DNA from 3 places in the Photobacterium sp. WH24 genome. Region 3 is predicted to be linked to each of the others. Evidence: riboswitches for the same ligand, from Rfam matches in the RefSeq annotation. Region 3 holds a riboswitch; each other region holds the start of a gene.
What was found. A riboswitch is a leader RNA that binds a small molecule or an ion and turns the genes downstream of it on or off. The one in region 3 is predicted to bind thiamine pyrophosphate.
Positions count from the first base shown of each region.

Region 1: another riboswitch for thiamine pyrophosphate. It lies ahead of thiC (phosphomethylpyrimidine synthase ThiC); the one in region 3 lies ahead of thiB (thiamine ABC transporter substrate binding subunit).
Region 2: another riboswitch for thiamine pyrophosphate. It lies ahead of thiD (bifunctional hydroxymethylpyrimidine kinase/phosphomethylpyrimidine kinase); the one in region 3 lies ahead of thiB (thiamine ABC transporter substrate binding subunit).

Region 1 covers NZ_JAGSOZ010000014.1:91,714-101,733, reverse strand. The annotation lists gene crcB (fluoride efflux transporter CrcB) at 1-330, opposite strand, end outside; gene KCG43_RS16560 (universal stress protein) at 474-902, shown strand; TPP riboswitch at 963-1,060, shown strand; gene thiC (phosphomethylpyrimidine synthase ThiC) at 1,186-3,114, shown strand; gene thiE (thiamine phosphate synthase) at 3,111-3,752, shown strand; gene KCG43_RS16545 (HesA/MoeB/ThiF family protein) at 3,755-4,513, shown strand; gene thiS (sulfur carrier protein ThiS) at 4,510-4,719, shown strand; gene KCG43_RS16535 (thiazole synthase) at 4,721-5,491, shown strand; gene thiH (2-iminoacetate synthase ThiH) at 5,501-6,622, shown strand; gene KCG43_RS16525 (hypothetical protein) at 6,694-7,629, opposite strand; gene KCG43_RS16520 (aminopeptidase P family protein) at 7,837-9,624, opposite strand; gene KCG43_RS16515 (LysR substrate-binding domain-containing protein) at 9,748-10,020, opposite strand, start outside.
Region 2 covers NZ_JAGSOZ010000010.1:36,913-46,932, reverse strand. The annotation lists gene KCG43_RS13245 (TetR/AcrR family transcriptional regulator) at 1-297, shown strand, start outside; gene KCG43_RS13240 (TrkH family potassium uptake protein) at 294-1,661, opposite strand; gene KCG43_RS13235 (TrkA family potassium uptake protein) at 1,658-2,320, opposite strand; gene tenA (thiaminase II) at 2,498-3,160, opposite strand; gene KCG43_RS13225 (ABC transporter substrate-binding protein) at 3,203-4,144, opposite strand; partial or broken gene KCG43_RS13220 (ABC transporter permease) at 4,172-4,918, opposite strand; gene KCG43_RS13215 (ABC transporter ATP-binding protein) at 4,980-5,771, opposite strand; gene thiD (bifunctional hydroxymethylpyrimidine kinase/phosphomethylpyrimidine kinase) at 5,771-6,652, opposite strand; TPP riboswitch at 6,753-6,850, opposite strand; gene KCG43_RS13205 (VOC family protein) at 7,044-7,394, shown strand; gene KCG43_RS13200 (family 20 glycosylhydrolase) at 7,468-10,020, opposite strand, start outside.
Region 3 covers NZ_JAGSOZ010000002.1:268,933-278,952, forward strand. The annotation lists gene leuC (3-isopropylmalate dehydratase large subunit) at 1-135, shown strand, start outside; gene leuD (3-isopropylmalate dehydratase small subunit) at 153-755, shown strand; gene KCG43_RS04475 (DUF547 domain-containing protein) at 907-1,686, shown strand; TPP riboswitch at 1,776-1,878, shown strand; gene thiB (thiamine ABC transporter substrate binding subunit) at 1,995-2,981, shown strand; gene thiP (thiamine/thiamine pyrophosphate ABC transporter permease ThiP) at 3,009-4,622, shown strand; gene thiQ (thiamine ABC transporter ATP-binding protein) at 4,626-5,351, shown strand; gene KCG43_RS04495 (PhoH family protein) at 5,389-6,765, opposite strand; gene rapA (RNA polymerase-associated protein RapA) at 7,053-9,968, shown strand.

The sequences.
Region 1 (10,020 bases), on a different contig from region 3:
TAAGTTCAGCATAATATTTAAGCCAGCTTTGATATAGGCGCCTTGCTGGAGCAGTATCAGGTTATCCATCGAAAATGTGGAAAAAGTTGTTAAAGCACCCAGCATACCGATGCCAATCAATGGGCGCCAAGGTGTAGCTTCTATCATGCCCTGGTTAAGTGCTGAGCTCAGCATACCCATAATCAAAGAGCCTGTGATGTTGACGGCCAGTGTCCCGTACGGAAATCCCTTGCCTAATAAAATCACAGAGAGTTCGGCAATCAGGTAGCGTGAACAGGCCCCGAGCGCCCCGCCCATAGCAACATAGCCCAGAATAATCAGTTGGTTCATAGAAAGCCCTGATGGTGACAAAGTCATTACATGCTATTGTGAAAAAGGCATGAGTAAATCCTGCTGCCACAGAGTGACTTGCTTTTTCACGTGAAGGTTTACATTGTGCACTAATCCTAGCAGGAGTAGAGGTGATTATGGGTATGTACCATACCATTTTACTGGCAATCAACCCTGATGATTTGAATGTAAAACAGTTGGTTGCAAAAGCAGGCGTGATTGCAGAGCAAAATAATGCGGATCTGCATCTGGCATATGTAGAACCTGGTGTAGGGAATGTCAGCTTTCTGGATATCGATTTACAACTCGACGAGGCGCATAACGAGCAGGAGCTGAAAAGAATGGCTCAGTTGTCCGCTCTGGCAAAACACTCACCGCATCCGATTGCGGCTATCCATCTGGCCGATGGTGATGTTGCCAAACATCTGATTGCGCTGGGGAAGACGATCAAAGTCGATTTAGTGATCACGGGTAACTACAAACCCGGAATACATTGGCTGGGTGATTTACGTTATGAACTGGCGCAACACCTGAAGTGTGATGTGCTGATCTGCCAGCAGAAAACGCTGTAGTGATGTGGGGATGAAAAAGACGACTTGCTGAGAGGGTGATGCTTCCTTATACTCTTTGACTGAAACTTGTCGGAGTGCCAACTGGCTGAGACCGCATTGCGGGATCCGTTGAACCTGATCAGATTAGTATCTGCGAAGGGAACAAGAGTAAATCATCTGCCTAGCTGTACCATATTTGTACTGCTGCTGTATCAGACGATGCGACACGCCCTACATGTGTCCGCCTCTTGTTTACGCGCCCATCCGTCAAGCAACTTCCCTAACTTTGAAAAAGGAAATTGCTATGTCGAGTCGCAAACAAGCGAGACTGGAAGCGAAACAATTCATTGATTCACTCACCACCCAAGCCTACCCTAATTCACGGAAAGTCTATGTCACCGGCAGCCGGGATGATATCCGTGTTGGTATGCGTGAAATCGCTCAGGCCGATTCCCTGGTCGGTGGCGATAAGAACAACCCTATCTTTGAGCCTAATGAACCGATTCGAGTTTATGACACTTCAGGCTTTTATACCGATCCTGACCAATCTATTGATATCTATAACGGGTTGCCAAAACTGCGTGAAAGCTGGATCGAGGAGCGCGGCGATACCGAACTGCTTGATGAACTGAGCTCTGCCTATACCAAAGAGCGTCTGGCCGACGATACACTTGAAGATCTACGTTTTGCTCACCGAGCCCGTGTACGCCGTGCTCAAGCTGGCCAGTGTGTGACTCAGATGCACTATGCCCGGCAGGGCATTATCACCCCGGAAATGGAATATATCGCGATCCGGGAAAACATGGGCCGCGCTCAATACCGTGATGAGGTGCTAAACCAGCAGCACCCGGGACACAGCTTCGGTGCCAATCTGCCCAAAGACATCACAGCCGAGTTTGTGCGCAGGGAAGTGGCTGAAGGCCGCGCGATTATTCCGTCGAACATCAACCACCCGGAATCCGAGCCGATGATCATTGGCCGCAACTTCCTGGTGAAAGTGAATGCCAATATTGGTAACTCGGCCGTGAGCTCTTCAATTGAAGAAGAAGTGGAAAAACTGGTGTGGTCGACCCGCTGGGGCGGCGATACCGTGATGGATTTGTCGACGGGCCGAAATATTCATGAAACCCGCGAATGGATCATCCGCAACAGCCCGGTGCCCATCGGGACTGTCCCTATGTATCAGGCGCTGGAGAAGGTGAACGGTGTTGCTGAGAACCTGACCTGGGAAGTCTTTCGAGACACCTTGCTGGAGCAAGCGGAGCAGGGCGTTGACTATTTTACCATCCACGCCGGTGTGCTGCTGCGCTTTGTCCCTATGACCGCCAAGCGGGTAACCGGGATTGTTTCTCGCGGTGGTTCTATCATGGCGAAATGGTGCCTGGCGCACCACAAAGAAAGTTTTCTGTATGAGCATTTTCGCGAGATTTGCGAAATCTGTGCCCAATACGATATCTCCCTATCGCTGGGTGACGGGTTGCGTCCCGGCTCGGTCGCTGATGCCAATGATGAAGCCCAGTTCAGTGAGCTGCGGACTTTAGGTGAGTTGACTAAGGTAGCCTGGGAGTACGATGTCCAGGTGATGATCGAAGGGCCGGGGCATGTGCCTATGCACCTGATCAAAGAAAACATGGATGAACAGCTCAAGCACTGCCATGAAGCGCCTTTTTATACATTAGGCCCACTGACGACGGACATTGCCCCTGGCTATGATCACATTACCTCAGGTATAGGTGCGGCGATGATTGGCTGGTTTGGCTGCGCCATGCTGTGCTATGTCACCCCCAAGGAACACCTTGGCCTGCCGAACAAAGACGATGTTAAAACCGGTCTGATCACCTACAAGCTGTGTGCCCACGCCGCTGATCTGGCCAAAGGACATCCGGGCGCACAGGTGCGTGATAATGCCCTGTCCAAAGCCCGTTTCGAATTCCGCTGGGAAGATCAATTCAACCTGGGGCTGGACCCGGATACCGCGCGGGCTTTCCATGATGAAACCTTGCCACAGGAATCGGGCAAAGTAGCCCACTTCTGCTCAATGTGCGGACCGAAATTCTGTTCCATGAAGATCTCTCAGGAAGTGCGGGACTACGCTAAAGCGCAAGAAGACGCCCAGGTGATTCAAATGCTTGATGATCCGCTGGAAGGGATGCGCCAGAAAGCGGAGGAGTTTCGTGACAAGGGCAGCGAGCTCTACCATCAGGCAAAAAGCCATGAGGAAGAGCAGGCATGAGTGATGTGATGCAAGCGTCATTTCCTGTTATGGAGGGCGGCATCGGGCCGCTCTATCCTGTTGTTGACCATGTCCGCTGGATTGCCAGGTTGCTGCCACTGGGGGTGAAAACCGTTCAGCTGCGGATCAAAGATCCGGCCCATCCTGAGCTGGAAGCGCAGATTATTGAAGCGATTCGTCTGGGCCGGGAGCACAACGCCCAGGTGTTTATTAACGACTACTGGCAGCTGGCGCTCAGGCACGGTGCTTATGGTGTGCATTTGGGGCAGGAAGATCTGGATATCGCGGATCTTGATGCGCTGCGCCAGGCAGATATCCGGCTGGGGGTGTCAACCCGAACAGCAGCTGAGCTGCAACGCGGTCTGGCACTGGCACCCAGCTATGTGGCGATCGGCCATATTTTCCCGACCCCAACCAAAGACATGCCGACTCCGCCACAGGGTGTCGCCCAGTTAAAAGAGCACCTGAATACTGTGGCTGGCCGTTACCCGACCGTTGCCATTGGTGGTATTGATCTCACCAATGTTGCGGATGTCTGGCAGACAGGCGTGTCCTGTGTGGCAGTGGTGCGTGCCGTTACAGCCGCTGAGGATACCGAGCAGGCACTGGCGGCATTTGCTGACAAGCTGGTGAGGTAGTCATGCTGACAGACGAGTCTTTTTTGCGCTATCAGCGCCAGGTACAGCTACCGGAAATCGGAGAGCAGGGCCAGCAGGCCCTGCAACAAGCCAGAGTGCTGATTATCGGTGCAGGTGGGCTTGGTGCGCCGGCGGCCTTATATCTGGCGGCGGCGGGCGTTGGCAGTCTGGTGATTGCCGATGGCGATCGTGTCGAGCGTTCTAACCTCCAGCGCCAGATTATCTACCGTGATGATAATCAGGGTGAGAGCAAAGCGCAGGCCGCCGTGGCGCAGGTCAAAGCGCTCAATCCGCTGATCCGTGCCCGCGCAGTGACGGCCAGACTGGTCAAGCTGCAACTGGCGATGGAAATCAGTCTGGCTGATGTGGTGCTTGATTGCACCGATAACTTTGTCAGCCGGCATGCCATTAATCAGGCCTGCTTTGAACACGGCAAGCGGCTGATCTCTGCCGCGGCGATTCGCTGGCAGGGACAGCTGATGAGCTTTGATTTTCGCGCACAGCAGGGGCCTTGCTACCACTGCTTATTTCCTCAGGGGGAAATGCAAGCACCGCAAAATTGCAGTGAGACAGGTATTGCCGGGCCTGTTGTCGGCATTATGGGAACCTTTCAGGCGCTGCAGGCGGTGAAAGCCATCACCGACAGCGGTGATCTCTGTGTCCGCCAGTTCCGCCAGTTCGACGGCCTCAGCCTGCAATGGCAGCAGTTTACCTTGCCAGCCAACCCTCAATGTCCTGTATGCAGTAAGGAATCTTTATGACCACAATAACCGTTCTGGTGAACGATAAAGCCATGCAGCTGGCGGCGGAAAGCTCGCTGCAACAGTTGCTGGAGCAACTGACCATGCCGCTGGATGCGACGGCCGTTGCACTCAATCAGGCCATTTTGGGCCGCGAGTTCTGGGCCGATCAGCGGCTCAATGACGGCGATGAAATCGCCTTGTTTCAAGCGATAGCAGGAGGCTGACATGCTGACCATTGCCGATAAAACCTTTTCATCCCGACTTTTTACCGGTACGGGCAAATATGCCGGCCGGGACATAATGGCACAGTCAATTCTAGCATCCGGTTCTGAGCTGGTGACCATGGCACTGAAACGGGTGGATATTGATAACCGTGATGACGACATTCTTTCCCCGCTGCGCGAAGCGGGGGTCAACCTGCTGCCGAATACCTCGGGGGCCAAGAATGCGAAAGAAGCGATCTTTGCCGCGCAGCTGGCCCGTGAAGCTTTGGGAACAAACTGGCTGAAACTGGAAATCCATCCAGACCCGAAATACCTGATGCCGGATCCTATTGAAACGCTGGCGGCAGCCGAAGCGCTCGTCAAACAAGGCTTCATTGTGCTGCCCTACTGCCATGCTGACCCTGTGTTGTGTAAGCGGCTGGAGGAAGTGGGCTGTGCAGCTGTGATGCCTCTTGGCGCACCGATAGGTTCAAATAAAGGACTGGCATCGCGTGATTTTCTCGACATCATTATCGATCAGGCCCGGGTGCCTGTGATTGTAGATGCCGGGATCGGCGCCCCTTCACATGCGGCTGAAGCCATGGAACGCGGTGCAGATGCTGTGCTGGTGAATACGGCGATTGCGGCAGCGGCGGATCCGGTTGCGATGGGGCTGGCCTTTAAACTGGCAGTGGAGAGCGGCCGGATGGCGTACGAAGCCGGCCTGGCCGGTAAAGTCAGCCATGCCGTGGCGTCCAGCCCGTTAACTGCGTTTTTAGACGCCAGCGCGTAAGGAGACGCCATGAGTTATGTGGATGTATGGCGGCAGCTGGACTGGGATGATGTCCGGATGTCGATTTACAGTAAAACAGCTGCAGATGTCGAGCGGGCACTCAGTAGACGAAAGCGCGATCTGGAAGATTTCAAAGCACTGATTTCGCCTGCGGCGGAACCGTATCTCGAGCAGATGGCGCAGCAGTCTGCCGCGCTGACGCGGCAGCGTTTTGGCCGGACAATCGGGTTTTATGTCCCTTTGTACCTGTCGAACCTCTGTGCCAACAGCTGCACCTATTGCGGTTTTACCATGGAAAACAAGATCAAGCGACGGACGTTAAATCTTGACGAGATTGAGCGGGAATGTGCAGCGATCAAGGCATTAAACTTCGATAATGTGCTGTTGGTCACCGGTGAGCACGAGCGCAAGGTCGGCATGGCCTATTTCCGCGAATGTGTGCCGGCGATTAAACGCCACTTCAGTTATCTGTCGATGGAAGTCCAGCCGCTGGATCAGCACGAGTATGCTGAGCTGAAAACCCTGGGGCTGGATGCGGTCATGGTGTATCAGGAAACTTACAGTGCTCCGACGTACGCCAAGCATCATCTGCGCGGCAATAAAATGGATTTTGAATACAGGTTGGCAACGCCGGATCGGCTGGCACGCGCCGGGATCGACAAAATCGGTATTGGTGCCCTGATTGGCCTGGAGGAGTGGCGCACAGATTGCTTTTTTACCGCCAGTCATCTGGATTATCTCGAACGCACTTACTGGCAGAGCCGTTATTCGATTTCCTTTCCGCGCCTGCGCCCCTGCACGGGGGGGCTGGAGCCGAAGTCTGTGATGAGCGACCGCCAGCTGGTGCAGCTGATTTGTGCCTACCGGCTGTTTAATCCTGAAGTCGAGTTGTCCATGTCGACCCGGGAGTCGCCGCATTTTCGCGATAATGTGTTGCCACTAGGGATCACCAGTATGTCGGCGGGCTCCAAAACCCAGCCTGGCGGCTATGCCGATGATGAACCTGAGCTGGAGCAGTTTGCTATCAGTGATGAGCGTGCCGTGGCTGATGTTGCCGATGCAGTGAAACAGCACGGTTTTGAGGTGGTGTGGAAAGACTGGCATCACGCCTATTCCGGACTGCCGCTCTAAGTCGGCACTCGGGTTTGTGTTGATGACAAAATCAGGCTGATGAATGATATCAGCCTGATTTTTTACGTTACTTATTCGGTAAAGACAGCATTGACTTTGGCGTCATAGCGGGCGGTGATATTGGAGGAGTAATGACGGGCAGTCAGCTCCACTTTCAACTTCTGCACTTCAACCGGCTGGTCAAAAAAGACAGACAAATTCCCGGATGGATATTTCAGGTAACTGGGATAAATACGTTCATTGTTCTCGTTGTAGAAGAAGGCCACGACAGACTGATTACGCGCATTGGCTGTGGTATCTACGATCAATTCCAGTGACTTCACTTTTTTATTGTTGTAGGGCGTAATTTCCAGCCATTTGGTCACAGGCGTGCCAAAACTGGCATAGATTGAGGTGCCTGCGGTCAGTGTCTCATCAAAATCGATCACCGGATCGTGATCCGGGAAGCTGGCGGCATCGTTGGGTTTACTGTTGCCGAAATATTCCTGCATCAGAGTGAAGCCGTCACCATCGTAGTCGGTATAGGCATCCAGCCCGACAACCTCATAGGTTTTTTTCCACCAGGTAGGCAGGCGATCATTGTCTATGCTGCTGCTTTCGCCAAAGTTAAAGCGGAAGTTACCTTCGAAGCGCTGGCTCGGCTTACTGAAGTTGGCGTTATAGAGGGAAATAACGGCGCGGTAGCCATTCTGATAATACTCGTTTGGCGTATCAAAATGTAATTCTCCCCAGCCCGGACGACAGTCGAGATAATGCAGTCTCTGGCTGGCGGCATTGTAAATACTGATTGTACAGTCCATAGCGCTGGGTTGATTGTTATCAAAACCCAGCGTGACCAGATGGCGTCGGTCAGCAGGCGGCAGGGAAAAGTTAACGGTAAAGTTGACACGCTGGCCTTTGCTTAATGTCTGGCTGACCGATTTGGTATAGCTTTCCAGGTGCGGATTAGTATTGGCGAAGGCGGCAAAAGATAAGCAGCCTAACGCATAGAGAACATATTTTTTCATAGCATAACCTTATGAATTCTAGTGAGTATAATTTCATTGGGGATGCTAACGGCATTATTATGTTGTGAAAACAATCAATAGTGGTGGTTGTTACTAGTGTTCTGGCTTTTATGTGTTTGATTAACTGAAGTGTGAGCCTGACAGTGATAAAAAAGCCCAGCGCATACATGGCCGGGCTGAGAGTGTGAAGATCAATAGATTTCAGTGTTAACGACTGAGCGGTGCCGTGGCTTGCTGCAGCCAGCTCAGATCCTCACCCTGCAGAGAAGGGCTGATGACATCGAACACGGTTTGATGGTAACGGTTCAGCCAGTCGAGCTCTGTCTCTGTCATCAAGCTGAGATCCACCAGGCGGCGGTCAATCGGGGCACGGGTCAGCGACTCGAAGCCCAGTACTGTCATGTCGCCCTCGGTTGCCACTTCTATCACCAGCTCCAGGTTTTCGATACGGATACCAAAAGCATCGGCACGGTAGTAACCCGGTTCGTTGGACAGCACCATACCCGGCAGCAGGGCGGTCGGATTCGGTGCTTTTGAAATACGCTGCGGCCCTTCATGCACGTTCAGGAAATGGCCGACACCGTGGCCGGTACCGTGGTCGAAATCAAAGCCATGGGCCCACAGGTGCTGGCGCGCCAGGGCATCGAGCTGAGATCCTGTTGTGCCGCGGGGAAAGCGGGCGGTCGACAGAGCAATATGACCCTTCAGAACCAGAGTGAAGGTTTGCTTCACTTCGGCATCAGGATTGCCAATGGCAATGGTGCGGGTGATATCTGTGGTGCCGTCGGGGTACTGACCGCCTGAATCGACCAGATAGACATTGTCCATTTGCAGGACGCCCGGCTCAGGCTGGTTGTTGTGGTTGTAGTGACACATGGCCGCGTTGCCGCCGGCCGCGGAAATGGTGTCAAAGCTGACGTCAGTGCAGCTCGGATCCTGGATGCGGAACTGCCACAACTGATCGGCCAGTGTTGCTTCGTCCAGCAGGTTGCCGGCCGCCACCTGACGGTCGACCCAGGCCAGGAATCTGGACACGGCGACACCATCGCGGATGTGACTGGCTTTCATACCGGCCACTTCGGTGGGGTTTTTCGCGGCTTTTGGCAGCATACAGGGATCAGCCCCTTCGATAATAACCGCGCCGGCGTCGCGCAGTGTCTGCCCGGCCCAGGCATTGCTGGTGGCCGGATCAAGCAGCACCCGCTTGCCGCTCAGGGCTGTCAGGCTATTTTTCAGGGTTTCAGGGGCCTGAACGCGGACACCTTCACCAACATGCGCCGCAAACTCAGCAGGCAGGCGGGCCTGATCGATAAAGAAATCGACGCTGGCATCCTGATGCACAATCGCTGCTGACAGCAGTACCGGCAGGCAATGCACATCGCTGCCGCGCACGTTGAGCAGCCAGGCGATGCTGTCGAGCTGGGTCAGCAGTACGGCATCGGCTTTTTGTTTCTGCAGGCTGGTCGCAATGCCGGCACGTTTGTCCTGGCTGCTCTGGCCGACAAAATCCAGGCCCATCAGTCTGGCATCGGACAGAGTCGGGGCCGGACGGTCGTGCCACAGGTCGTCGATCGGATTACTGCTGATCAGCACCAGCTGCTGATCTTTGTCGAGATGTTGCTGGACGCGTGCCAGCCAGGCACCGCTGTGCAGCCGGGGATCAACTGCGATTTTACTGCCGGCCGGCAAATGCTCCTGCACCCAGTGCATTGGTGGCTCTTCGATCAGATGACGGTATTCAAACACATCGCCCGGCACTTGCTTGCGAACCTGAACCACATAGCGGCCATCGACGAACATGGCCGCTGTGTCACGGCCGATCACCGCTGCGCCGGCAGAACCGGTAAATCCGGTGGCCCATAACAGGCGCTCGTTGTGTTCGGGAATGTATTCGCCCAGGTATTCGTCTTCATGCGGAATCACCAGGGCGTCAAGTTGTTCCGCTTCCAGCCACTGGCGAATCTGTGCCACGCGTTGTGAGATCACTGATTGCATCTGTCTATATTCCTTTCTGTTGTTGTCATCCGAATGGGGATGCTCTAAACCTGCCCCTTGGTCACCCTGACGGCAGCAGCAGGCCGATCCGGTAACGGTAGCGCTTTTAATGAGAGGCTGCAATTATCGACTGGACAATTCGCGGCATCCGTTAATGATTATCTGGCGTAACCAGCAATGGCCAGGATCATTCTCTTGATGTTGTGGCCAGAACAGGGTGTAGGCCATTGCCGGCAGCGGTGTGGGCAGCGGCAGCACCACCAGGTTGAGCTGAGCGGCGACATAGTCGGCAAAATGGCTCGGCGCCGTAAAAATCAGATCCGTATGGGTACACAAGCTGGCGGCACTATTAAAGTCTGGCACATACATGGCGATGTCGCGCTGCAAGCCTTGTTC
Region 2 (10,020 bases), on a different contig from region 3:
TTTATGCAAAATGCCTTACTCGAACGTGCGCACTGCGATGAGACTGTACTGGCAACGGGCGGAGTCTTGTTCAATACACTGGCCGGGCGGTTTCAGACTGCTATTCAAAACGCGCAGGAACAGGGCGAATGGAGCATGAGCACAGATGCGAAGCAATTCAGCCATTTTCTGGTGATGCAAATGCAGGGTATCCGTGTATTGGGGAAAGCCCGTCAGTATGAGCTGGTTGATAACGGCGTCAGTGTGCTGCTTGGTCTGCTGACATTGCAGAATCAGGCAGGTAACAAATACCATTAACCCGCATAGACGTTATCTTCCGGGTATTTCAGTTGTGTTGTCGTCGGTCTTGCAAGCAGATAAGCCAGCGTAAGCGGACCGATACGGCCAGTTATCATCACAACAACCATAATGACCTTCCCCGGTTCCGACAGTGATCCGCTCAGTCCTGCGCTTAACCCCGCGGTTGAGAAAGCAGAAATTGTTTCAAACATTACCCGATCAAAGGAAGCCTTCTCAGTCAGCATTAGTAAAAACATGGCAAGTATGAGTATTAAGCCGCTGACAACAATGATCGCCAGGCATTTGAGTACTGTGCTCCAGGCAATTGTTCGTTTAAACAGTACAACATTGTTCTGCTGACGCAGAAAGGTGATCGTCGCCACTATAGCCACGACGAAAGTGGATACTTTGATCCCCCCGCCTGTTGATGTCGACCCGGCGCCAATCAACATCAAGGCCATCATGACCAAAAGTGCTGGTTGCGAAAAGTGCGAGATGTCCACAGAGTTAAATCCGGCTGTTCTGGCGGTTGCTGACTGGAAGAATGCATTCATCCACTGCAAACCGGTTGGTAAGTGACCCAGTGTGGCGGGATTATTCTTTTCAAGTAGCCAGAACAACATTGTACCGGACAAAAGCAGAGTCGGGGTCGCAACCAGCATGAGTTTAGAATGCAAACGCAGCTTGTGATGTCGTGTTTTTGACCACCTGAACAAGTCAGCAACCACAGTGAAACCCAGGCCACCACAGATAAACAGCAGAGAGACAGTCATCAGAAGCAGGGTATCGTTCTGATACCTTGTCATGCTGTCAGGAAACAGTGAAAAGCCGGCATTGTTAAATGCAGAAATGGTATGAAATACAGCAGTAAAAAGCCCTTCGGACCAACCAAATTCAGGCACCCATCTGATAGCCAGAATGAGGGTTCCTACCGTTTCAGCAACTAACGTAAAAAGTATGATGAGGATGACCAGACGACGAATATTGATCGAGCTTTCTTGTCCTAAAGCGCCTTTAGTGACAGCTTGCTGTTTGAGACTGAGTCGCGCGCCGAACAGGTAAAGCAACACGGCTGACAAGGTCATCTGTCCCAGTCCCCCGATCTGCATCAGAATCATCAGCAGCACTTTTCCACTGTGCGTGAAATGCGTACCGGTATCGACAACGCCTAACCCTGTGACACTGATGGCTGACGTTGCGGTAAACAGCGCATCGACAAAACTTAATCCTGTCTGAGAAAAGAGGGGTAATGTCAGCAATACCGAGGCAGGCAGCAGGATTGAAAGAAAGCTGACAATAATTATTCTAGGTTCAGACCAGGGTGATTGCTTATGCGGTGTTTTAAGGTGAAATATCCCGCCTTTGCCAGCAAAGCCCTTCATATGCGTTTAAACAATTCGCTGAGTTCTGATTCAGGACCAGCGATGATCAGAATATCGCCGATTTCCATTCTGGTGTCTTTCTCAGGCTGAGGGCGAAGTTCTGGTCCTCGTTTTAATGCCAAAAGGTGAGTGTGTTGTCCCTGGCAGCAGGGGTGGGAAGAAAGCGGATGTCCCATCATAGTGGTTAGCACCACAACTTCGGCAATGGCCAGTCCGCTGCCCAGTTCGAGGTAATGGAAAATACGGGTATCAAGCATTATACGGGCAATGCGTTGCCCCATTTCTGTTTCCGGCATAACGACACGGTCTGCGCCAATCTTATGCAGAATTTTTGCGTGATACCTGTCTTTCGCTTTGACCCAAACCAGCTTAACGCCAGATTCTTTCAAAATCAGAGTCGTCAGAATACTGGCGTTAACGTTATCTCCAATAGCCACCATAGCGATATCGTAATCATCCAGTTTGAGCTCAGAAACTGTATCTTCATTAGAGCAATCGGCGACGATAGCTTGAGTGACATGATCAGCGGCTTTACGCACGAGATCTTCATTAATGTCGATAGCCAGAACTTCAGCACCTTGCTGATTGAGTTCATAGCAAAGCGCCATACCAAACCGGCCTAGTCCGATGACTGCGACTTGCTTACTTTCTGCTGCCATGCTGCTGCCCTGCAAATAGTGTGTTCACGGAAACAAAGCATGTATACAAGATAGGCCAGATCTGTGAATCCAGCCGTCTTGTAATCTGAATTTAAAAGAGAAATTGTCGTGAAACCGAATATCCTTCACACGAGTGCATGAAAAAGGGATCGATACCAATCCCTTCCACAAACTGAGTTAGACGGCGTCCAGACCTTGTTGCCAGAAAGCAATTTCCATCCGGGTGGCCGTTCGGAAAATGTTGATGAGTTGCTGGCCTCGAGGACTTGACAGTGGTACTGGCTCAAGCAGGTTGTTCAGGTGCCGGATACTGGTTTGCACATCTTGCTGGAAGCTATCGCCACCATATAACTGAATCCAGCTGGCGTATGGGTTGTCCTGAATACGGGTGTCTGGATCTTGTATCAGCCTTTCGCCAATCATGGCATAGCCGATCGCGCACGGGGCCAGCGCAGTAAATAAATCTGTAAGATCACCGGCCATACCTGTGTCTAATACATACCGTGTGTAGGCCACTGTTCCTACATCTTCAGCTTCGGCTTCCATGTCAGACTCAGTTAACCCCCACTGCTGGCAATAGGTCACATGGTGATGCATTTCACTGCCGATAAGCGCCTGTAAACTGGGCAGAGGACGGCGCATTTCTTCCAGTGTCGTTGCTTTATAAATGGCAAGGGCATAAGCACGGGCATAATGTTTCAGGAACAGGAAGTCCTGTTTCAAATAATGTAAATAGGCCGCCGAATCTAACGACCCTTGTGCCAGTTGTGCCACGAAGTGGTGGTGAGTGTATGCTTGCCAGTCATCCTGGCAGGCTTGAATTAAATCTTGATATTTCATCTGTTATTCCATCCCTGTCAATAAGTCCGGGTAAAGGCTGAATCAAAAGGCGGGCACAAAGTCTTTTGCTGCCGGTGCATTGTCGATAATTTTGTGTTTATACATAAACGCGGAGAACTGGTTGTAGCGCTCCTGATCCACGGCAGCAGGGCGGAGAGCAAAGCGAGGTAACGTATCGCGCCAGGCCAGTTTGTTTAACTCGTTATTCAGTGTGTCAGGAGAATAGGAAATGAAAGTTTTCCAGGCTTTATCAGGGTGGTTGATGAGATATTGTGTGGCTTTCTCTATGGCGAGATTAAACTTTTTCAGATCTTCTGCGTTGTACTGGTTTTTATTGGCAACCACCACCAGTTCGTCGTAGGGAGGTACACCATGTTCTTCCGGGAAGAAAGATTTGGCTTTATATCCTTCCAGTGCCAGCTGGTTAGATTCAAAATTGCGTAATCCGCCCCATATAGCGTCAACTTTACCGGAGGCGAGCGATGAGGAAAGTGCCCATCCGACGTTAACGATTTTAACGTCAGTGAAGTTGACGCCTGCTGTTTTCAGCATAGTGCCGACGGTTGCCTCTTCATTACCGGCAATGGCGATACCAATCGTTTTCCCTTTCAAATCAGCCATGGTATTGATCTTGTTATTATCAAGTACCATCAAAGTGTTCAGCGGCGTTGCGATTAACGTTGACGCTCTGATTAGCGGCAGCCCTGCAGCCACATCAATCGTCAGGCTGGTTTGGTAAGATATCGCCAAATCCACTTTTCCTGCTGCGACCAGTTTGGCCGGCATGGAAGGGTCTGCGGGTTCCTGAATCTTAATGTTTAAACCTTGCTCTTCAAACAAACCGTTTTTTTGCGCAATAATGATAGGGCCGTGATTCGGGTTGACAAACCAGTCCAGCATTAAGGTCATTTCTTTTGCCTGAGCCTGGCTGGCAAAACTGGCAATGGCGAGCGCAATTGCACTTCGGGCAGGTAAGTTGGTCATTAATTTTTTCCTTATCTAATGCGAAATTTATTGTGACTGGCCATTCTCTGGCAGCCAGGGGATAGCGCGTTTAAGCAGGTAATCTGTCGCAAAATACAGCGACACAGAGAGCCCGGCTAAAATCAGCAAGGCGGCAAACATTTCATCAATCATCATGCGGGCGTTGGCTTGCAGCATCAGGTAGCCGAGTCCTTCGCTGGCGCCAACCCATTCACCGACAACAGCGCCAATGGGGGCAACCACCACGGCAACCCGTATACCCGATGCCAGGGCAGGCAGAGCCGCCGGCAGCCTGATATGCCACAACATTTGCCATGTTGTGGCATTCATTGTTTTCGCGAGATCTAAGTAGCCCTGAGGTGTGTGTCGCAAGCCGTCGTAACAACAAGTTGTAACCGGAAAGAAAATAATAATGGCCGCCATCACCACTTTGGATGCAATGCCATAGCCCAGCCAGAGCATAAGAATAGGGGCGATAGCAAAAACGGGAATGGCCTGACTGGCGATCAGCAGAGGTAACAGCCAGCGTTTAACCGGATTAAAAAGAAGCATCAATAGCGCGCAGACAAGACCAATGCCAAGCCCGAAAGCTAACCCCAGGATAATTTCGCTGATAGTGACACTGGCATGGCTGAGCAGAACATCATGGCGCTGAATTAATTTGCGAAATACGGCGAGCGGTTCAGGAAGAATAAAGCCGGGAAGCTGAAACAGGCTGACAATACCTTGCCAGAAACCGATCAGAAACACAGAGCTGATTGCCAGACGGCTCAGGGAATGATGAAAAAAGGGGCGGATATTCATCATTGCTACAGCAGGTTTCTCTGCGAGTTCTTTAGACATAGCGCTCACCCAGACCGGAAAGTTGCTCGATAATGGCCTGTTGTTTTACAGCCAACTCTGCATTGATTGCTCTCGGCGGTGTGCCTTCGGGAACGGACAAGCGCGTTAACCGGCCCGGTTTGCCTTGCATTAAAAAGAGGTGATGACCCAGCCTTAGTGCTTCCTGAGGGTCATGGGTAATAAGCAGCACAGTACGCTGAGCCAGCAACTCAGCGGCGAGATCCTGGAGTTTATATCTTGTCACGGCGTCCAGGGCGGAAAACGGCTCATCCATTAGAACCAGTGGCTTGTCCTGAATTAAGGTGCGTACAAGCGCGACGCGTTGTCGCATTCCCCCTGACAGTTGTGATGGACGGGCGTGCAGCTTTTCACCTAACCCGACCTGCTGGAGAAGCTGGATTGCACGCTCCTGCACGGCTTCACTGGCTTTACCTTGTTTAAGCCTGAAACTGAAGCAGACATTATCGAGTACATTTAACCAGGGCAGCAGCAGATCCTGTTGCGCCATATAGGCGACGCGATCACTCATACTCCGGGCATCCGATGTGAAGAGTTCGCCCTGCCATGCCACATCTTGAGGTAACAGATCGGCGAGAAGCCGCAGTAGTGTGGTTTTACCGCAGCCACTCCGCCCAAGAATACAATGCCATTCTCCGGCCTGAAGTGTTAAATCCAGCTGACTGAATAAAGGGGCAGTTTGACCTGAAAAAGACAATGTCAGCTGTTTTACCCTGACACCCAGGCAATGAGGCTGAGTGTCAGGTGAGGGCTTCGCTGTATTCATCATTTATTCCTTGACGGATGAAGTGCGTAGAAGTGATGGACTGGCCCATGTCCCTGACCAATGCTGAGCTGATCGGCATGGCACAGTGCTTGGGTTAGGTACTCTTTACCTTTATGGACGGCTTCAGAGAGGGGGCAGCCTTGTGCGAGGTAGGAGGCGATAGCGGCGGATAAAGTGCACCCTGTTCCATGGGTGTTTCGGGTCGCGATGCGCTTGGCTGAGATAGTGACGGTGTCACTGGTTGTGATCAAATAATCGGTACTGAATGAGTCCTGTTCCCAGTGTCCGCCTTTCAGCAATACAGCATTGCTGCTGATGGTTTTGAGCTGCTCGATAAGCAGTTCTTTATCGGTATGCTGCAGGGCTGATGTGTTGATATGCCGGCCTGTCGATCGGGTGAGTGTGACGGCTTCTGGGAGGTTGGGGGTTATCAGAGTGGCTAAAGGTATCAGTTCATTTTTCAGTGTGCTGATAGCGTCTTCTTCCAGTAAAAGATCCCCGCTGGTGGCCACCATGACAGGATCCAGAACGATAAATTCAGGCTGGTACTGGCGAAGTTTGTTTGCGACTGCCCGAATGATGCCAGCATCGCTCAGCATACCTATTTTGACGGCCCGGATGTCGAGATCACTGAAAACGGCATCCAATTGCTGTTCAACGAACGCTGGACTGACAGGAAAGATGCCGGATACACCCAGTGTATTTTGCGCCGTCAGCGCAGTAATGACGGAACAGGCATAGCCACCTGTTGCTGAAATCGCTTTAATGTCTGCCTGAATGCCCGCTCCGCCACCGCTGTCTGAACCGGCAATGGTCAGTGTAATTGGAGTACGTGCAGGATTATCTGACTGAGAAAGTTTGGTTATTGTGGACGTGTTCATCGGCATCCCTTGCTATCAAAATCTTCGCTTGATTACGCAGGGGTGACGAACAGTCGCCGGATTTCACTTCGCGAGCATCCTGGTCAGGATGAGAAGGTGACAGGCAATTCTGCTAGTTCCCTACGCCAGTATTAACTGGATCAGGTTCAACGGGTCCCACAGTGTGGTCTCAGCCTTACGGCTCCCCGACTAACGTATCTCTAAATCTGATGCGATGTGCTGAAGCTATACATTTAAGCACTTTTTCGCGCTGGTCATTCTAACCTTGTTGTTTCTCAGAAAGCAAAAGAATTACACCAATTTGATGACAAGCGAGTTGACCGATGCAAACTCAGCTAAGATTTCGTTGTAGATTATGTATATTGAAATCAGCTATAAAGGAGCAAAGCCAGTGAAAAAGCACCATCAAATCAACTATGTTGAATTTCCAGCCAGTCATATACCCAATACAAAGGCATTTTTTGAGCGCGTTTTTGGCTGGTCATTCATGGATTATGGTGATGAATACGCCGCATTTTCAGAACAGGGGCTGGATGGGGGATTTTATGCCGCGCCATTGTCTTCTCAGGTTGAGAAAGGTGCCGCGCTGATTGTTATTTACAGCGATAATTTAGAAGCCACCGAACAGGCTGTGATCGCTGCGGGTGGGGTGATTGTGAAACCTGTTTTTTCTTTTCCGGGCGGCAGGCGTTTTCACTTCACTGAACCAAGCGGTAATGAACTGGCGGTATGGTCAGAATAAGATTAGAGCCAGATCGTCAGCATTGAAATGAAACAGAGCTCCCGAAGGAGCTCTGTGTGTCGGTTGTATGGTCTTAGTTAACCGTTGTTACCCGGCTGGTTCGCTGACCTGAAACGGTTCTCAGTTGGGCACCTGCCGCGACAGCGGGTGGGTTGAGATGGTCGTACGACTGCCAGCTCGTGCCTTGATCTGTAGAGTACTCAATAGTCAGACCCGGGAAAGTCGAATTAGCTTGAAGTACACCATTCTCAATAACACCGCCTGGAACCGGCAGGTTAAACGCGATACCAGCTTGCTCCAGTTTAGGCAGCACTTTCTGGCCCAGCAGGTTGGCGAAATGGTTGTAATCGGCGTTGCGTCCGGTTTCATCCAGTGCAATGCCTGCGTTGTCATTAGCTTCCCATGTCGCAGTGTGCCATGCGCGTTCAGCCAAACCCAGCACGCGAGGGAAGATCATTCCTTCAAACTGGTCTTCGGTACGGACTGTTTCGGCCCAGAGCGATCCCTGAAGGCCCAGAACATTCTCAGGCTTGAGCAGCTTTTTCACACCCGCCGAAGCAACCACTTCTGCTTTGGTGATTGGTGCACCAGCGCGAGTGAAGTCAGCATTGGCGAAGACGTCGTCAGGCATGAAACCAAAGGTTTTACGAGTGTCGGTAAAACGTGGTGCCCAGTAGTAGCCGCGCTCGTTTGGATCGGGCTCATACGGGTGGTCAAAGTACAGGTGGGTTGCATGGTTATAGACGACCTTATAGTCGTTATTGGCCAGATTATATGCGCGATCCGCGACACCCCATTCCCAGATATTCTGCCATGCGTTACCCCAAAGCTGGTTGTTTGCCATTTGTGAGCGAGGATAAACCTGACCATCGTGCATCAGCCCGTCTTCCCAGCCAGCCATATCCAGACCATAGTTGGCAGTTATCACAGAAATACGTTCGACAAAGTAACGGCTCAGATCCGATACGCTGTTGACTCCATCAGTATTATTGGCAATGAAATCCTGACAGGCCGGGGAGTTAATCCATGCTCCTGCAATCTCGTCACCGCCGAAATGGAACGTTTTGAGTGGCTGAACTCCCTGATGCAGGCTGACGAGGCCGCTAACCACTGCATCAACAAAGTTATAAGACGATTCCATACACACATTGATGGCGTTGTCTGTGAACATCTGAACCGACAGATACTGAGTGGTATCGTTAAAGTCGGTCAGGAGGTATTTGTTCGCTTCTGCCATGTTCCCCTGAGCCGCGTAGTGATCATAGCGGGCTTCCATCGCCTTGATTGCGGCGTGTGCATGGCCGGGAATGTCGATCTCAGGCACGACTTCAATATTCAGGGCTGCGGCATGGCTAAGAATGTCCTGATAGTCCGTGGCAGTGTAATAGCCGTTGGATTCAGGTGAACCATCCGGACCGGCACCCAGGAAAGGTAAAATACAGGCTTTCTCTTCCGGATCATGGCAGCGTGTTGCGCCAACATCTGTCAGTTCAGGCAGGCCTGCAATTTCTATGCGCCAGCCTTCGTCGTCAGCCAGACGCAGATGGAGTTTGTTCAGTTTGAATGCGGCCATTTGATCGAGCAACTGAATAATCGCATCTTTAGTACGGAAATTTCGGACGGCATCAACGGAAAAACCACGGTAAGCAAAACGAGGCGCATCAGTAATCTGCACCTCAGGGACTTTATTACCGTCGACTAATTGCAATAAAGACTGGGAAGCATACAGTGCACCTGCTGCATCCGCCGCCCCTATGGTGATGATCTCGTTCGCGGCGTCGACGTTAAGGCTGTAAGCCTCTTCCCATTTTTGCACGCCATTGATGTTGATCTGGCTCCAGCCCATATTGATACGTTTTTGCGTCGTGGGCGACCAGGGTACTGCAGTTACACCTAACTGACTAGCCAGGAACATAGCCTGATCTTCATAACCATTGCCATAGACGATAACCCAGGTCGAGTCCAGTGTGACATTACCGGTGCCAAGCGTCAGTTCGGCTGGAGTAGGAATAACGCCGCTGGCATTGTTGATGACATTGAGATCAGCATTACGCTGGTATCTGTCTTGTGCGGTAAAAGGATCGTAAAAGTCGGTTATGGCAGCACTTCCATAACGTTTCCATTGCTGTGGCGTTGAAAAATCAGCCACGAATGGGAGTTCTTCTGATGGCTTGGTGGGTACCAGACCATTAACACGGTTACTGGTGCTGGTGATCAGTGATGTGATGTTCTGTCCCTGATCTTCAGACACAAAATACCAGTTCGGCATAACGTCAGTTTTTGCTACCTGCCAGTTTGCAGCGTCAAACTCAATGGCAAGCGATTGTCCAGGCGCCAGAGGCACAAAGTTTGCGGTTGGCTCGATCTTAAACATATCACCATTGACATGGCTGATTTTCACCTGGTCGGTTAAGACACTTTCAACCATACGGATATGGCTGAAGTAAATTGACCAACCTGTCGCTGGCAATGTTTTACTGCTCTGGTTTGTGAAATCGATTTTAGCGCGGAAAGTGACCCAGTCATCCTGAGTGTTATCCAAAACGGTGTAAGTCACATCCAATCCCTGGCCAAGCTGGTCCAGGTCTGCAGCAGGAATAGCCATCGCAGGTGCAGCAAATACAGC
Region 3 (10,020 bases):
CGTAACTTTGAAGGCCGTCAGGGCCGCGATGGCCGCACCCATCTGGTCAGCCCGGCGATGGCCGCCGCTGCTGCCTGTGCCGGCCACTTCGTCGACATCCGCGAGCTGGACAAAGCCACCGTCGCCACCGCCTAATTTAAGAGGGAACAACCATGGCAGGAATCAAACAACACACAGGACTGGTGGTGCCGCTGGATGCCGCGAACGTCGACACTGACGCCATCATTCCAAAGCAGTTTTTGCAGAAAGTAAACCGTACCGGTTTCGGTAAGCACCTGTTTCACGACTGGCGCTTTCTTGATGACGCCGGCGAACAGCCTAATCCTGAGTTCGTTCTGAACCACCCGCGCTATCAGGGTGCCAGTATCCTGCTGGCCCGTGAAAACTTCGGCTGTGGTTCATCACGCGAGCACGCGCCCTGGGCGCTGGCTGATTACGGTATCAACATCATCATTGCGCCGAGCTTTGCCGATATTTTCTATGGCAACGCGATCAACAACCAGATGGTACCTGTGCGCCTGACAGATGCCGAAGTTGATGAGATCTTCCAGTTTGTCGACGCCAACCAGGGCGCCGAAGTGACAGTAGATCTGGTAAGCATGACGGTCAGCGCCAACGGCAAGTCCTACAGCTTCGAGATTGACGAGTTCCGCCGCCACTGCCTGCTGAACGGTCTGGACAACATCGGCCTGACCCTGCAGCACGAAGATAAAATCGCTGAATATGAAAGTAAGATCCCGGCCTTTCTGGCCTGATCTATACTGTCATTGCTGACTGGCTCAGACACCCTGCTCCGGCAGGGTGTTTTGTTAAGCGCCTGCACCGGAAAGAAACACCCTCTTGCTTCGGTCTGTTGAATATCAATCTTTTTACAGAGGTGTTCACATGTATCCGCTACGCCAAACCCTGACCGTCTTGCTCCTGATGACATTGCTCAGCCTGTCTTCAACGGCACTGGCCGCCCCCAAAGCCGATCTCTGGCCTTTGTGGCAAGCCAGCAACCCCAGCAATACCGCAAAAATTGACCACACTCTCTGGCAGGGCCTGCTCAACGACTATCTGCTGGTCGCCCCCAAACAGACCCGCTTTCGTTATGCCGCGGTCAGCCAGCAGGATAAAGCGGCTCTGGCACGCTATCTGAGTGAACTCACCGCGCTGGATCCGCGCCGCTACAACCGCAATGAACAATTTGCCTACTGGGTAAATCTGTATAACGCTCTGACCGTCAGAGTGATTCTGGACAACTATCCGGTCAGCTCGATCACCAAACTCGGCGGCATATTCAACTTCGGTCCCTGGGATGAAAAACTGATCACTATCCGCGGACAAAAATTGTCGCTCAATGATATTGAACACAGGATCCTGCGCCCTATCTGGCAGGACGAGCGTATTCACTATGTGGTGAACTGTGCCAGCTTGGGCTGCCCGGATCTGCTCCCTGAGGTCATGCAGGCCGATAAGCTGAACGAGCAGCTGGATGAAGCTGCCAAGCGCTTTATCAACAGCGAAAAAGGGGTTGATGTGCGCGGCCAGAGTGTCCGTCTGTCGTCAATTTATGACTGGTATCAGAGTGATTTCGGTACTCTGGCTGAGCTGCAAAAGCATCTGAACACTTACCTCAACCGGCCGGTGACGCTGGTATCGCCCAGTTACGATTACGACTGGCGGCTCAATGAGATCAAATAGCCTCGCCTGACAATTTAACTTGCAGCTCAGGAATCACAGCCAGCCGCAATTGTGGCTGGCAACCTGTGTCGGCCACGTTTACAATGAGAGCCGTTCTCATGGGGAGCCTTAGGGCTGAGATCGTACAGCGTACGGGACCCATTGAACCTGAACCAGATCATGCTGGCGGAGGAATTGAGAAAAACTGAGAGACAAGAAAGCACACCTTTATCCCCGGTTCGTGCCTTTCCGGAAACCTTCCCTCTCACTCAACCCCGCGCCTTGAAGAAATCGGAATTCCCTGTCTTACAGGAACTCAGGAGCGCTTTGTGAAACACTTACTGTTAACCTTACCCCTGCTGGCTGCCGCCACGTCTGCCGCCGCCGCTCAACCGACCTTGACGGTTTACACCTACAGCTCTTTTACCGCGGATTGGGGACCGGGTCCGGCCATCGAAACCGCGTTTGAGAAAGAGTGCGGCTGCGATCTGCAGTTTGTCGCCCTGGATGATGGTGTATCCATCCTCAACCGTGTCCGTCTGGAAGGCAAAAGCAGCAAAGCCGACCTGCTGTTAGGGCTGGATAACAACCTGATGACGGAAGCCAAAAAAACCGGGCTGCTGACCACTCACCAGGTGGATACCGCGGCGGTCACTATTCCGGGCGGCTGGCAAGATGACACCTTTGTCCCTTTCGATTACGGTTACTTCGCTTTCATTTATGACAGCAAGAAACTGAATAACCCGCCAGACAGCCTGAAAGCGCTGGTTGAGCGCGACGATCTGACGATGATTTACCAGGATCCCCGTACCTCAACGCCGGGACAGGGTCTGATGCTGTGGGTGAAATCTGTCTATGGTGACCAAGCCGCCACTGCCTGGCAGCAACTGGCGAAAAAAACCGTGACTGTGACCAAAGGCTGGTCAGAGGCTTACAGCATGTTCCTCAACGGCGAAGCCGATCTGGTGCTCTCTTACACCACATCACCGGCCTACCACCTGATTGCCGAACAAGAAGACAAGTACAAAGCCGCCAACTTCAGCGAAGGCCACTATATGCAGGTGGAAGTTGCCGCTAAGCTCAAAAACAGCCGCAACAGTGAGCTGGCCGAGCAGTTTCTTAACTTCATCCTGACGCCGGGCTTCCAGTCACACATTCCAACGGGCAACTGGATGTATCCGGTCACCGGCCAGGAGCTGCCTGAAGGGTTCAGCAGCCTGACCTTGCCTGCCAAGTCGCTGGAATTTTCCGCCGATGAAGTCGCGAAAGAGCGTAAAAGCTGGATTCGCGAGTGGCAGACGGCCCTGACCCAGTAATGCAACTGTAGTGCAATAGGACAGCTCTTGTTACTCTCCCGTTCCAGCCTGCCCGGCCTGTTAAGCGCCGGGCTGATACTGCTTGTGGTCGGCGGAGCGCTCAGCGCGCTGCTGAGTCAGGCCACCGAACTGCAACCGCTCAGCTTGTGGCAGGATCCTTACCTGCGTCATGTCACGGTCTTCAGCTTTAAACAGGCCCTGTTATCAACTCTGCTCAGTGTGATTCCGGCAATCCCTGTTGCTTACGCCCTGTCCCGGCGGCGTTTTCCGGGCCGGACTGTATTACTCAGGTTGTTTGCCATGACGGTGGTGCTGCCGGTACTGGTGGCGGTGTTTGGTTTGCTGGCTATCTATGGCAACAGCGGTTTGCTGGCACAAGCACTGGCAAGGCTGGACATGACCCTGCCGTTCAGCATCTACGGTCTGAACGGCATTCTGCTCGCTCATGTCTTTCTCAACCTGCCGCTGGCGAGCCGGTTGCTGTTGCAAAGCCTGGAAAGTATTCCGGCCGAACAGCATCAGCTTGCAGCCCACCTGGGCATGAAAGGCTGGCCACTGTTCCGGCTGGTTGCCTGGCCGCGGCTGCGTCAGCAACTGCCTCAGATCGCCGGGCTGGTGTTCATGCTGTGCTTTACCAGCTTTGCGGTGATTATGTCGCTGGGCGGCGGCCCGAAAGCCACCACGATTGAGCTGGCCATCTATCAGGCGCTGAGATACGACTTTGATTTAGCCGCTGGTGCCATGCTGGCATTATGGCAGATGCTGCTGTGTTGCTCGCTGGTGCTGCTCGGCCAGCGCTTTGCCAGACCGCTGTCCACGCTCAGCGGCCGGGTTCGCCAGGGGCATCCGAATTATCTCGACAGTCGCACAGCAAGGGTATGGGACGGATGCTGGATTGGCTTAGTACTGCTGCTGGTACTGCCGCCTATGCTGGCAGTACTGAGCGCCGGGCTCAATGACCAGCTGCCACAGCTGCTGAGCACCCCCGCCCTGTGGCAGGCGATCAGCCATTCATTGCAAATCGCGCTGCTGGCCTGCCTGCTGGCACTGATCAGCGGTATCGCCATACTCTGTGCCAGCCGTTACTGGCGGCTGCAGCGCTACCGCCTCTCTGCCGACGGGCTGGAGCTGATCGGTACCATTATTCTGGTCACACCCGGGCTGGTGATCAGCACAGGTCTGTTTCTGCTGCTGCGCGAATTCACCGACGTCTTTGCCTCGGCATTCTGGGTGGTAGTGGCCGTCAATGCCCTGATGGCACTGCCTTATGTCATCAAAACCCTGAGCCAGCCAATGCTGCATCTCGCGCAGCAATACAACCCGCTGTGCCAGAGTTTGGGCATGCGCGGCCTGTCGCGCCTGTATCTGGTGGAATGGCGGGCACTGCGCAAACCTATGGCCCAGGCGATGGCGATCAGCTTCGTGTTGTCACTGGGCGATCTGGGTGCCATTGCTCTGTTCGGCAGCCAGGATTTTCAGACCCTGCCCCTGTACCTGTTCCAGCTGATGGACAGCTATCAGATGGATGCTGCCGCCGTTGCCGCCCTGCTGCTGCTCTTGCTCAGCCTGGGTATTTTCACTGTGGTGGAAAGCCTGTTATTGTCCCGACATCCCTCGTCTGACCGCACTGCTAACGGATAACTTATGACCTCACCTATGCTCGCTTTATCTCAACTGAGCCATTGCTACCGTCACCATAATCAGGAGTCTATGCAGCTCAGCTTTGATTTGTCGGTCGCGCAGGGAGATATTCTGGCGGTGATCGGCCCCAGCGGGGCGGGCAAAAGTACCCTGCTGGCGATGATCGCCGGTTTTCTCAAGCCGGACAGCGGCGAACTGAGGATCAATGGTGAAGTGATCGACAGGCAGAATCCGGCCGAGCGGCCGCTGTCGATCCTGTTTCAGGATCACAACCTGTTTCCGCATCTGAGCGTGTTTGACAATATTGCTCTGGGTATCCATCCCGGGCTGCGCCTCAGCACCGCTGATCAGGCTCAGGTCAAAGATGCGGCAGCGCGGGTCGGCATCGCTCATTATCTGGATCGCCTGCCTGAGCAGCTGTCCGGCGGCCAGAAACAGCGGGTGGCCGTGGCACGCTGCCTGGTCAGACACCGCCCTCTGCTGTTACTCGATGAGCCGTTTTCCGCACTGGATCCGGCGCTGCGGCAGGAAATGCTGGATCTGATCGCCAGTCTGGCCAAGGAAGCCGGGATCACTGTGCTGATGATCACCCACAGTCCGGACGATGCGCTAAAGATTGCCGATCACTGTGCCTTTGTCGAGCAGGGTGAAATCCGGGTATGCGGCCCCACCCAGCAAGTGCTGGGGGAGCCGGAAGATGAAAGATTAAGGAAGTACCTCGGGCGATGAATGCTTAAGATCCGCTCAGCGTATCCCGCCCAGTGAATTACAGATTTTCTTCAGCAAATTCCGCCAGACGGCTGCGCACCACACCATTGAGGTAAATGTTGGCGCTGCCCTCGAAATTCTTAAATCGTTCAACGATATAGGTTAAGCCTGATGTCACAGGCGACAGGTAAGTGGAATCGATCTGCGCCAGATTACCGGAACAGACCAGCTTAGTGCCCTCACCACAGCGGGTGATGATGGTCTTGATTTGCGACGCGGTCAGGTTCTGACACTCATCCAGCAACACGAAAGCGTTCTGGATAGAGCGGCCGCGCATAAAGTTAATCGATTTGAACTGGATATTGGCTTTTTCGAAAATATATTTCATCGAACCGTCAGTGCAGACATCGTGCTTATGCAAGGCCTCCATGGTGTCTGTCACTGCCGCCAGCCAGGGCATCATTTTCTCTTCTTCCGTGCCCGGCAGGAAACCGATAGATTCAGCAATGTCCGGGGTATTGCGGGTGACAATGATCTTGTCGTACATGCCTTTTTCTATCACCAGCTCCAGTGCGGCGGCCATCGCGAGGATCGTTTTACCACACCCGGCCGGGCCGGTCAGGATCACCAGATCGATATCAGGATCGAGCAGCGCGTCCATCGCCATTCCCTGATAAATGTTCTTCGGATGAATACCCCATGCCTGGCGGTGCATCAGGCGCTCATGCCCCAGATCTTTCAGGGTGACCATTTCCCCGTCCAGACTCTGAATCCGGGCAGCGAAATCGGTATCTTCATCAATCAGGTACTGGTTGACGAAAGGCGAATCAAACAGCTCTTGCGGCAGCGTATGCAAGGTCGAACGGCCGCGTTTTTCAGAATGGCACTCACCCACACGCTCCCAGAAACTGGCCGGATAGCGGTGGAACCCTTTGGTCAGCAGGCTGACATCATCAATCAGCTGATCTGACCGGTAATCGTCGACGTAAAACACCCCGGCGCCTTTGGCACGCAGGCGCATATTGATGTCTTTAGTGATCAGCACCACCTTGCGCGGCGCATAATGATTCTGGAGGTAGAGCACCCCATTGAGAATACGGTTGTCACCGGCCTTGTCGGCAAAGGCATGCACAGTTTCGTGGATTTCGTAATCGGCGAAAATCGCGATACGGCCTTTGTGATCACCTTGCTCAGTCAGGGGGATCCCGGCTGAGATTTGTTCCGGCGTGGCATCGTGGAAGATATCTTCGAGGGCGCGGATAGCAACACGGGCATCGCGGGCAACGTCGCGTTTGCTGTCTTTGATCCGGTCGAGTTCTTCCAGGACCGTCATGGGAATCACTACGTCGTGCTCTTTGAAAGAGTAGATGGCGAGGGGTTCATGTAACAGGATGTTGGTATCAAGTACAAAGACTTTCCTATCAGCATCGTCCATAGACGTCTCCTTGTTCACCTGAAATAGCCATTGGCAAAGGCTATCATTAATAAGCCTAAACCCGCTTTTCATTAATGACCGCAAAAAATGAAAATATTGTGACAATTTTCTCACTTGATGGGTCCATCACTTAGCCCGTGACCTGGCTCCCATCATGCAGTACCATTAGCCCCCTTTTTTGCCGGCGCCATTTGTGGCTTACACTTAATTTCAGTGTAGTTGATTTATTCATCGTCGCCGGGATCCAATTCTCCTTGATTTCAAATATTTAGAAGGTTTTTTCCACTATGCCATTTGCTTTGGGTCAACGCTGGATCAGTGACACGGAAAGTGATTTAGGGTTAGGAACTGTGGTCGCCATGGATGCGCGTACTGTCACCCTTATGTTTGCCGCCAGCGAAGAGAATCGCGTGTATGCCCGCCATGATGCCCCTGTCACCCGCGTGATGTTCAACGCCGGTGATGTGACTGAGAGTCAGGAAGGCTGGTCGCTCAGGGTCGAGCAAGTGGAAGAACAACAAGGGGTGCTGACCTATGTCGGCACCCGTACCGATACCGGGGAAGAAAATGTATCGTTGCGCGAAATCTTCCTCAGCAACCAGATTCGTTTTAACAAGCCGCAGGACAAGCTGTTCGCCGGTCAGATTGACCGCATGGACCGTTTCGCCCTGCGCTACCGCGCCCTGAAAAACCAGCACCAGCAGCACAAGAGTCCGCTGCGCGGCTTGTGCGGGATGCGTGCCGGCCTGATCCCGCACCAGCTGTTCATCGCCCATGAAGTGGGCCGCCGTTTTGCCCCCCGTGTCCTGCTGGCCGACGAAGTGGGCCTGGGTAAAACCATTGAAGCCGGGATGATCATCCACCAGCAGGTGCTGGCGGGACGCGCTGAGCGTATTCTGATCCTGGTGCCGGAAACCCTGCAGCATCAGTGGCTGGTTGAGATGATGCGCCGCTTCAACCTGTATTTTTCTATCTTCGATGAAGAGCGCTGTGTCGAAGCCATTGCCGATGCGGCCAATCCGTTTGATACCGCGCAATACGTGCTGTGCTCACTGGATTTTCTGCGCAAGAGCCGCCGCCGTTTCGAACAGGCGCTGGACGCCGACTGGGATCTGCTGGTAGTCGATGAAGCCCACCACCTGGTGTGGAGTGAAGAGGCGCCAAGCCGTGAGTACCAGGTGGTGGAAGCCCTGGCCGAGAAAACCCCGGGCTGCCTGCTGCTGACGGCCACGCCGGATCAGCTGGGCCATCAGAGCCACTTCGCCCGCCTGCGCCTGCTCGACCCGGATCGCTTCTACGACTACGATGCCTTTCTCGATGAAGAGCGCCAGTACGCCCCGGTCGCCGATGCCGTGTCAGACCTGCTGGCCGGCAAAAAACTGGACGACGACAGCCGCGCGACACTGATCAATCTGCTGCCAGAGCAGGACATTGCCCCGCTGCTGGACACACTGACCACGCAGGGCGACGAACACGCCCAGCATGCCGCGCGACAGGAGCTGGTCGACAACCTGATGGACCGCCACGGTACCGGTCGCGTGCTGTTCCGTAACACCCGTGCAGCGGTGCAGGGTTTTCCTCAGCGTCACCTCAATCTGTACCCGCTGGCGATGCCGTCTCAGTACAGCACGGCCATGCGTGTCGCCGGCATGATGATGGGGAAAATCAGCGAAGAAGAAAAAGTGCTCAAGCTGCTGTACCCGGAAGATATTTATCAGGAATTTGAAGGCGAATCGGCCACCTGGTGGAACTTCGACCCGCGGGTGAGCTGGCTGCTGGATTTCCTCAAAGCCAACCGCAATGAAAAAGTGCTGGTGATCTGCTCCCGCGCGCAAACCGCGCTCAATCTGGAGCAGGCACTGCGCGAAAAAGAAGGCATCCGGGCCACTGTGTTCCACGAAGGCATGTCAATTCTCGACCGCGACAAAGCGGCTGCTTACTTCGCTCAGACAGAAGACGGCGCGCAGGTGCTGCTGTGCTCGGAAATCGGCTCTGAAGGCCGCAATTTCCAGTTTGCCAACCAGCTGGTAATGTTCGACCTGCCGAACAACCCGGATCTGCTGGAACAACGTATCGGCCGTCTGGACCGCATCGGCCAGCAAAGGGATATCGAGATCCATGTGCCGCACCTGCAGGGCACCTCGCAAGCGCTGCTGGCGCACTGGTATAACGAGGGCCTCAATGCCTTTGAAGAAACCTGCCCGACAGGCCGTGCTGTGTATGAAGCCATTCAGCCGCAGTTGATCACTCTGCTGGCCAGTGAAAACCATAGCGCTGAGGCGCTGGACTCGCTGATTGCCGACAGCGCTCGCATGCACACTGAGCTGAAGAGCAAAATGGAACAGGGTCGCGACCGTCTGCTGGAGATCCATTCCAACGGTGGCGATGCCGCCCGTGAGCTGGTCGAGCAGATTGCCGCCAAAGACGGCGATACCAATCTGGTGACCTTCGCGCTGGGGCTGTTTGACACTGTGGGCCTTAATCAGGATGACAGAGGCGAAAATGCCCTGGTTATCACCCCGTCTGAGCACATGCTGGTATCGAGTTTCCCGGGTTTGCCGCAGGATGGCTGCACCATTACCTTTGACCGCGATACCGCCCTGTCGCGTGAAGACATGCACTTTATCAGCTGGGAACACCCTATGATTCAGGGCGGGATTGATCTGCTGCTGTCGGAAGGTGTCGGCACCACTGCGGTGTCTTTGCTCAAGAACAAGGCACTGCCCGCCGGCACACTGTTGCTGGAGCTGGTGTACGTGGTTGATGCCCAGGCACCGAAACAATCCGGCATCGGCCGCTTCCTGCCGCACACGCCTATCCGTATCCTGCTGGATGCCAAAGGCAATAATCTGTCGGATAAAGTCGAGTTCGAAGGCTTCAACCGCCAGCTGAGTCCGGTCAACCGTCATCTGGGCAGCAAACTGGTGAATTCGGTCCAGAGAGACATCCATGCCCTGATTGCCGCTGGCGATCAGCTGATCGAACCTGAGCTGGCCAAAGTGCGCCAGGCCGCGCAACAGGATATGGAAAACACCTTAGGGGCAGAGCTGGCCCGTCTGCAGGCCCTGAAGTCCGTTAACCCTAACATCCGGGACGATGAGCTGGAGTTGCTGCAAAGCCAGATTCAGGATCTGACCGCTTACATCAGCAAAGCCCAGATTCAGCTCGATTCGCTGCGTGTCATCGCCGTCAGCCATAACTGATACGGCAATATCCGGGCGGTAGGTACTCCCTGCCGCCCTGTGTTACCATTTC